Linked DNA regions of Microbulbifer sp. GL-2. The protein of the gene in region 2 interacts with the protein of the main gene of each other region in a pairwise test. Links are inferred from orthologs where the notes say so. Each region holds a gene or a part of one and is shown on either strand. Other genes may lie near its edges.

Region 1 (3,473 bases), 1.1 Mb from region 2 along the record:
GCGGCAGGCGCCTCAGCCTTCTCTTCTGCCGGAGCGGCTGCGGCACCGGCACCCGCCTCAAACTTGGCGATCACTTCATTGGAGAGAACGGTATCACCCTCTCCCTTGATGATCTCGGAAAGTGCACCGTCTGCCGGTGCAACCACTTCCAGTACCACTTTATCAGTTTCAATATCCACGATCAGTTCATCGCGGGACACGGCTTCACCGGGTTGTTTGTGCCAGGTGGCGACAGTACCGTCCTGAACGGATTCCGGGAAAGTTGGCGCTTTAATCTCGATCGTCATTTTTCCTGTTTCCTGAGATTGTCTCTGCTTAAAATACTGCCGCCCGTTACTTGACGGTCAGCGCCTCGTTGATGAACTTATTCTGTTCTTCCAAGTGCGTGGACATATAGCCCGCCGCAGGTGCCGCTGATGGAGCGCGGCCCACATATTCCAGATCCAGCTTCGGATGCGTTTCCGCCAGCAAGCGACGCAAATGGTGCTGGCTGGCATACCAGGCGCCCTGGTTCATGGGCTCTTCCTGACACCACCCGACACTCTTGATCTTCTTGAATGCTGACACCGCTTCCACGAACTCTTCGTCCGGGAAGGGGTACAGCTGTTCGATACGCACGAACGCTACATCTTCCTGCTCGCGCTCCATGCGCGCTTCCAGCAGGTGGTAGTACACCTTGCCGGAACAAAGGATCAAGCGCTTGACCTTGGCCGGGTCCACGCCCTGATCCTGTATCACATTGTGGAAACGGCCTTCGGCCAGTTCTTCCAGACTGGACGTGGCCAGCTTGTGACGCAGAATCCATTTCGGGCTCATAATCACCAGCGGGCGACGCATTGGGCGCACCGCCTGGCGGCGCAGCAGATGGAAAATCTGTGCCGGGGTGGTGGCATTACATACCTGGATATTGTGCTCGGCACACAGCTGCATAAAGCGCTCCAGGCGCGCGGAGGAGTGCTCCGGGCCCTGGCCTTCATAACCGTGTGGCAGCATCAGCACCAGACCGCACATACGGCCCCATTTGTGCTCGCCGGAGGTTATGAACTGGTCGATTACGACCTGAGCACCGTTGGCGAAGTCACCGAATTGAGCTTCCCACACAACCAGGGATTTCGGTGTGGTAGTGGCATAGCCGTACTCAAATGCCAGTACCGCCTCCTCAGACAACAGGGAGTCGTACATGTAGAACGGCGGCTGGTCCTCAAACATGTTCTGCAGAGGCACGTAGCACTGACCGTCTTTCTGGCTGTGAATTACCGCGTGGCGGTGAGAGAAAGTGCCGCGACCTACGTCTTCCCCGGTGAAGCGGACCATGAAGCCCTCTTCCAGCAGGGTGCCGTAGGCCAGGGTTTCCGCCATGCCCCAGTTGAGCGGCAGTGCGCCACCAGCCATCTTGCGACGGTCGTCATAAATCTTGGAAACCTGGCGCTGCATCACTATGCCATCGGGCACAGTAGTCATGCGATTGGCCACGTCCTGCAGCTTCGGCATTGCAAAGCTGGTATCCGCAGGCACCTGCCAGTCATGGCCCAGGTAGGGGCTCCAGTCCACAAACATGGATGAGTCCGGTTTTTTTACCAGACCAGTGGCCACATCTTCACCGGCATCCAGCTTATCGCGGTAGTCGTTCGCCAGCCTGTCCGCAGCCGTTTTGTCCAGGATGCCCTCACCCACCAGTTTCTCAGAGTAAAGAGTGCGAGTGGTTTTATGCTTGCGGATGGTCTGATACATCAACGGCTGGGTGCCGGACGGGTCGTCAGTTTCGTTATGGCCGCGACGACGGTAGCATACCAGGTCGATAACAATGTCTTTCTTGAATTCGTAGCGGTAGTCCACAGCCAACAGCGCCGCTAGCACGACCATTTCCGGGTCGTCGCCATTTACGTGCAGCACCGGCGCATCGATCATCTTGGCGGGGTCGGTAGAGTACTCGGTGGAGCGGGCGTCTTCGCGCTTACTGGTGGTAAAGCCCACCTGGTTGTTCAGCACAATGTGCACAGTACCACCGGTGTAGTAGCCGCGGGTCTGTGACATCTGCAGGGTTTCCTGCACAACACCCTGGCCGGCAAAGGCCGCATCACCGTGGATGTTGATCGGCATAACCTTCTCGCCGGCAGCATCTTTGCGGCGGTCCTGACGGGCACGCACGGAGCCAACCACTACCGGCGCACTGATTTCCAGGTGTGACGGGTTAAAGGCCAGTGCCAGGTGCACTTCACCACCGGGAGTCATCACATTGGAAGAGAAGCCCTGGTGGTACTTCACATCACCGGAGGTATCCAGGGTTCTCTTACCCTCAAACTCCTGAAACAGATCCGCAGGGTTCTTGCCGAGGATATTCACCAGAGTGTTCAGGCGGCCACGGTGTGCCATACCAATCACAATTTCCTTCACCCCATAGGTACCGGAGCGACGGATCAGTGCGTCCATCATCGGAATCAGGCTCTCACCACCTTCCACACCAAAGCGCTTGGTGCCGGGGTACTTGGAGTCCAGATGGCGCTCCAAGCCCTCTGCGGCGGAAAGTCGCTGCAGGATTTCAATCTGGATATCGGTGCCGAAGTTGGCTTTGGACTGGCTGCGCTCCAGGCGCTGCTGAAACCACTGCTGCTCTTCCAGGTTGGAGAGATGCATGATCTCCGCACCCAGGTTGCCGCAGTAGGTGCTCTCCAGTCCCTCTACGATTTCACGCAGAGTGGCCTCTTCCTTGCCGAGAAACAGACTGCCGGTATTAAAGGTGGTATCGAAATCACCTTCAGTAAGGCCGTGATAGCTCAGCTGCAGATCGGGCACCTGTTCGCGAGCCATCAGGCCGAGCGGGTCCAGGGTGGCCTTCTTGTGACCGCGGTGGCGGTAGGAATCGATCAGCTGCAGAACCTTGATCTGCTTGCGCTCATGCTCAAGGTTGACAGAGCCGGAACCGGAGCCCGGCGCCGCTACCGGGCGGGCGCGATGCTTGCTGAGCAGTTCGAAGTGCTGGCGCACCGCGGCGTGGGAAACGTCACTGCTGCCACCAACGCGGGGGAGGCTATCAAAGTAATTGCGCCACTCCTCCGGTACACCGTTGGGGTCGTGCAGATAGGTCTCGTAAAGCTCCTCCACGTAGGCGGCATTGCCCCCGGAGATATGGGAGCTACGCCACAGCTGCTCCATGGTACTTTCGTGCATTTTGATGCCTACCTCGATTGCAGTGGGCTTCTGTTTGCCTAAGCCACTGCGCTTTCCTTTCACTCACAAAAGGGGAGGCGCATAAAGCCACCTCCCCTTTTCAATTAAGTACCGGCTTTCACCGGCTTTGTCATTAGATAAGCGCCTTACCTGGCACCGAACCCGCTACAAGCGGGCTCTAACGGGCCAATTGATGGCCCGGAGATCCCCTATACCGCACGGGTCAGAAGCATATTGCGAATATGACCAATGGCGCGTGTCGGGTTCAACCCCTTCGGACACACATTTACACAGTTCTGGATACC
Region 2 (3,094 bases):
ATTACAGGGATAAAGACGGCAAGTATCGTTATGACTGTGATTACAAACGAAAAGATCCCTATACGCACCTCTACCCAAAGTACGTCTGTAATTGGCATGATAGCCAGACTATGGTCAATCTGGGTATTGGAGTGAAATACAGCCTGGGTCCTCGTTGGCAGGCACGGGCTGATATACGTCTCTTTCAAGGGGTGGAAGAGGGTGGCCTGGATGGATTTGCCAGTGTCGCGGTAGGCTATCAGTGGCTTGAGTATCCGGATTTTTGGTATGACGAGGATGCCGACAGTGTGATTGATGCGACAGACCAATGCCCACAGACACCGGTTGGTGTAGATGTGGGGCCCGATGGCTGCCCAATCGATTCAGACTTCGATGGCGTACCGACCTATATAGACCAGTGTCCGAATACACCAATTGGTATTGCGGTGGATGAATATGGTTGTATCCGCAGCTAGAAATTGGCGGCTTCCACTTTCTTAGGAAAACCGCCATCCGCTGGTGCCACCCAGAAAAGGGATGCCTGTGATGTAACTTTATGATGGCAGTTTCAGGTACAGTATCAGGGCAAAGCGCCCCTCCAAGGCTGTAAGAATCGGTGAGTAGAGGTATTACTCTCCACGCAACTCTTCCACTTGTTCAGAAATTTCGAGCCACTCCATTTCCAGGGTATCAAGAATCTCGCGCTGCTCTACCTGCACTTTATTGAGACGGGAGATTTCCTCCTGTTGACTGCCGCTATACAGGTTTTCATCAGCAAGCTTTTCCTGGGTCTGATTCAGCTTTTTCTCTGCTGTGGATATCTGCCGCTCAATAGCTTTCAGTTTGTTGGTGAGTGGTTTTAATTGTTCGCGTAATGCCGCAGCAGCGCGCCGTTGTGTTTTCTTGTCTTCAGTGGGCTTGGCAGGACTTTCACAACTTTCCGTGGCCTTCTCTTCGCGTCGTTTCTCCCGGTTAAAACCCAACAGCCACTGTTTGTAGTCGTCAAGGTCTCCGCCATAGGGCTCGGCACGGCCATTGGCAACCAGAATAAATTCATCGGTGGTGTTGGCGAGCAGGTGGCGATCGTGTGAAACCAAAACCATCGCACCGGGAAATTCTGCCAGTGCCATAGTCAAAGCATGGCGCATCTCCAGATCCAGGTGGTTGGTGGGTTCGTCGAGTAGTAACAGGTTTGGTTTCTGCCAAGCCAGGATAGCCAATGCCAGGCGCGCCTTCTCACCGCCGGAAAAGCCAGCGACGGTTTCAAATACCCGATCCCCGACAAAGCCATAACCGCCGAGGAAGTCCCGCAGTGATTGTTCACTGGCATCGGGGCTTAAGCGTTGAATGTGTAGTAGTGGCGAGGCTGCTCCGTCGAGGGCTTCCAGCTGGTGCTGGGCAAAGTAGCCGATTGCCAGGTGTTCCCCACATTGGCGCTCGCCACTCAGTGGCAGCAGATCCCCGGCGAGGGTTTTGATCAGTGAAGATTTACCTGCGCCGTTGGGGCCGAGCAGGCCAATGCGGCGACCGGGTTGGATCCCCAATTGTACTTTGCTCACCACTACCTTGTCGGCATAGCCGATATCCGCTTCGCGCAGATCGATTAGCGGGTTGGAGGTCTTCTCTGCGGATGGCAAGGTGAAATGAAAGGGGGAGTCCACGTGGGCTGGGGCAATCTGGGCCATGCGATCGAGTGCCTTAATGCGACTCTGTGCCTGTTTGGCCTTGCTCGCTTTGGCGCGGAAGCGCCGCACAAAGTCTTCCATGTGCGCGCGTTCGACCTGCTGCTTTTCGAACTGGATTTGTTGCTGTGCCAGGCGCTCGGCGCGCGTGCGCTCAAAGGCACTGTAATTACCGTTATAGAGCACCAGTTTATGCTGCTCAAAACTGACAATGCCATCGACGACCGCATCGAGAAAATCGCGGTCGTGGGAAATAATCAGCAGAGTACCGGGAAAGCGCTGTAACCACTGCTCCAGCCACAGGGTTGCATCTAGGTCCAGGTGGTTGGTGGGCTCATCCAGCAGCATCAGGTCAGCCGGACACATCAGTGCCCGGCCAAGACTTAGGCGAATGCGCCAGCCCCCGGAGAAGCTGCGTACAGGTCGCTGTTGGTCTGCGTGGGAAAAGCCGAGCCCATCGAGCAGCTGTGCTGCGCGGGCTGGCCCGCTGTAGCCATCGATACTGGCCATACGCTCGTGTAGTTCCCCCAGCTTGTGGCCATCGGCCACACCACTGCTCTCCGCCAGAGCCAGCTGTTCCTGCAGTTGGCGCAGCTCCTGATCGCCATCGAGTACATAGTCGAGGGCGGACTGTTCGCTGGCCTCAACTTCCTGGGCCATGTGAGCAATACGCCAGGTACTTGGCAGGTCGACATGTCCGGCATCGCTCTCCAGCTGGCCGAGCAAAAGTTTGAACAGAGTTGACTTGCCACAGCCATTCGCGCCGATAATCCCTACTTTATGGCCGGGGAAAATGCGGCAATCCGCGCTGTCCAACAGGTCGCGCTCACCCCGGTGCAGAGAGACACCTTGCAAATTGATCACTGGAAAAACCTCATATGAACAGGTCGATGGATGCTAGGCTATTCGACGTATTCGAGCCCAATCGCCGCCCGTATAAAGCGCCGATCCACAAAAGGTCGGGATTCTAACGTGACAAATAGTTCACCTCCATCTTCTCCACAGGAAAACCCTCTGTGGCAGTTCAGCCTGGACTTCTACCGTCATGGGGAGGTTGAGGCATTCCTGCTCGACTGTCAGGACAGAAAAGGTGCGGATGTGTGTCTGTTGTTATGGGCGAGCTACTCTACCGCCTGTGGGCGGCAGTTGAGCGAAGAGAGCTGGCGGGTTGCAGATCGCGGGTTGGCGCCGAGGAGGCGCATGATTAGTAGTGTGCGCCACCTTCGACGTCTGCTCGGGCGCTTTCGCCCGCGTACACAGCGGATTTATGATTTATGCAAGCGCTACGAGCTTAACCTCGAACAGTTACAGCTGGCAGCACTGTGGAAAATCTGCAGTGAGGAATGGCCGGGGGATCGCCCTGCACTGGAGCTGGCCGGGCAGCAGTATGGCTTGTTACAAAAAGAGCAGGCCCACTGGTCAGATCTCATTGA

What was found. Proteins that work in one complex are often made in the same cells at the same time.
Region 1: the proteins of GL2_RS07295 (region 2) and GL2_RS12010 interact in binary tests that used the Escherichia coli proteins (3 or more experiments, as listed by UniProt). The link is inferred for Microbulbifer sp. GL-2 from one-to-one orthologs.

Annotation. Positions count from the first base shown.
Region 1 is NZ_AP019807.1:2,756,617-2,760,089, reverse strand. The notes cover bases 134-3,473. They hold GL2_RS12010 (2-oxoglutarate dehydrogenase E1 component), read right to left. Parts: upstream 3,169-3,473; coding sequence 334-3,168; downstream 134-333. Other genes in these bases: GL2_RS12005 (succinate dehydrogenase iron-sulfur subunit), read right to left, coding at 3,378-3,473; odhB (2-oxoglutarate dehydrogenase complex dihydrolipoyllysine-residue succinyltransferase), read right to left, coding at 134-287. Outside these bases: more of odhB, read right to left, coding at 1-133. UniProt on the Escherichia coli protein: E1 component of the 2-oxoglutarate dehydrogenase (OGDH) complex which catalyzes the decarboxylation of 2-oxoglutarate, the first step in the conversion of 2-oxoglutarate to succinyl-CoA and CO(2).
Region 2 is NZ_AP019807.1:1,667,951-1,671,044, forward strand. Bases 68-3,028 are described here. They hold GL2_RS07295 (ATP-binding cassette domain-containing protein), read right to left. Parts: upstream 2,526-3,028; coding sequence 609-2,525; downstream 68-608. Other genes in these bases: GL2_RS07290 (outer membrane beta-barrel protein), read left to right, coding at 68-455; GL2_RS07300 (TIGR02444 family protein), read left to right, coding at 2,634-3,028. In the rest of the region: more of GL2_RS07290, read left to right, coding at 1-67; more of GL2_RS07300, read left to right, coding at 3,029-3,094. UniProt on the Escherichia coli protein: Genetic data indicate it may be involved in ribosome assembly or function.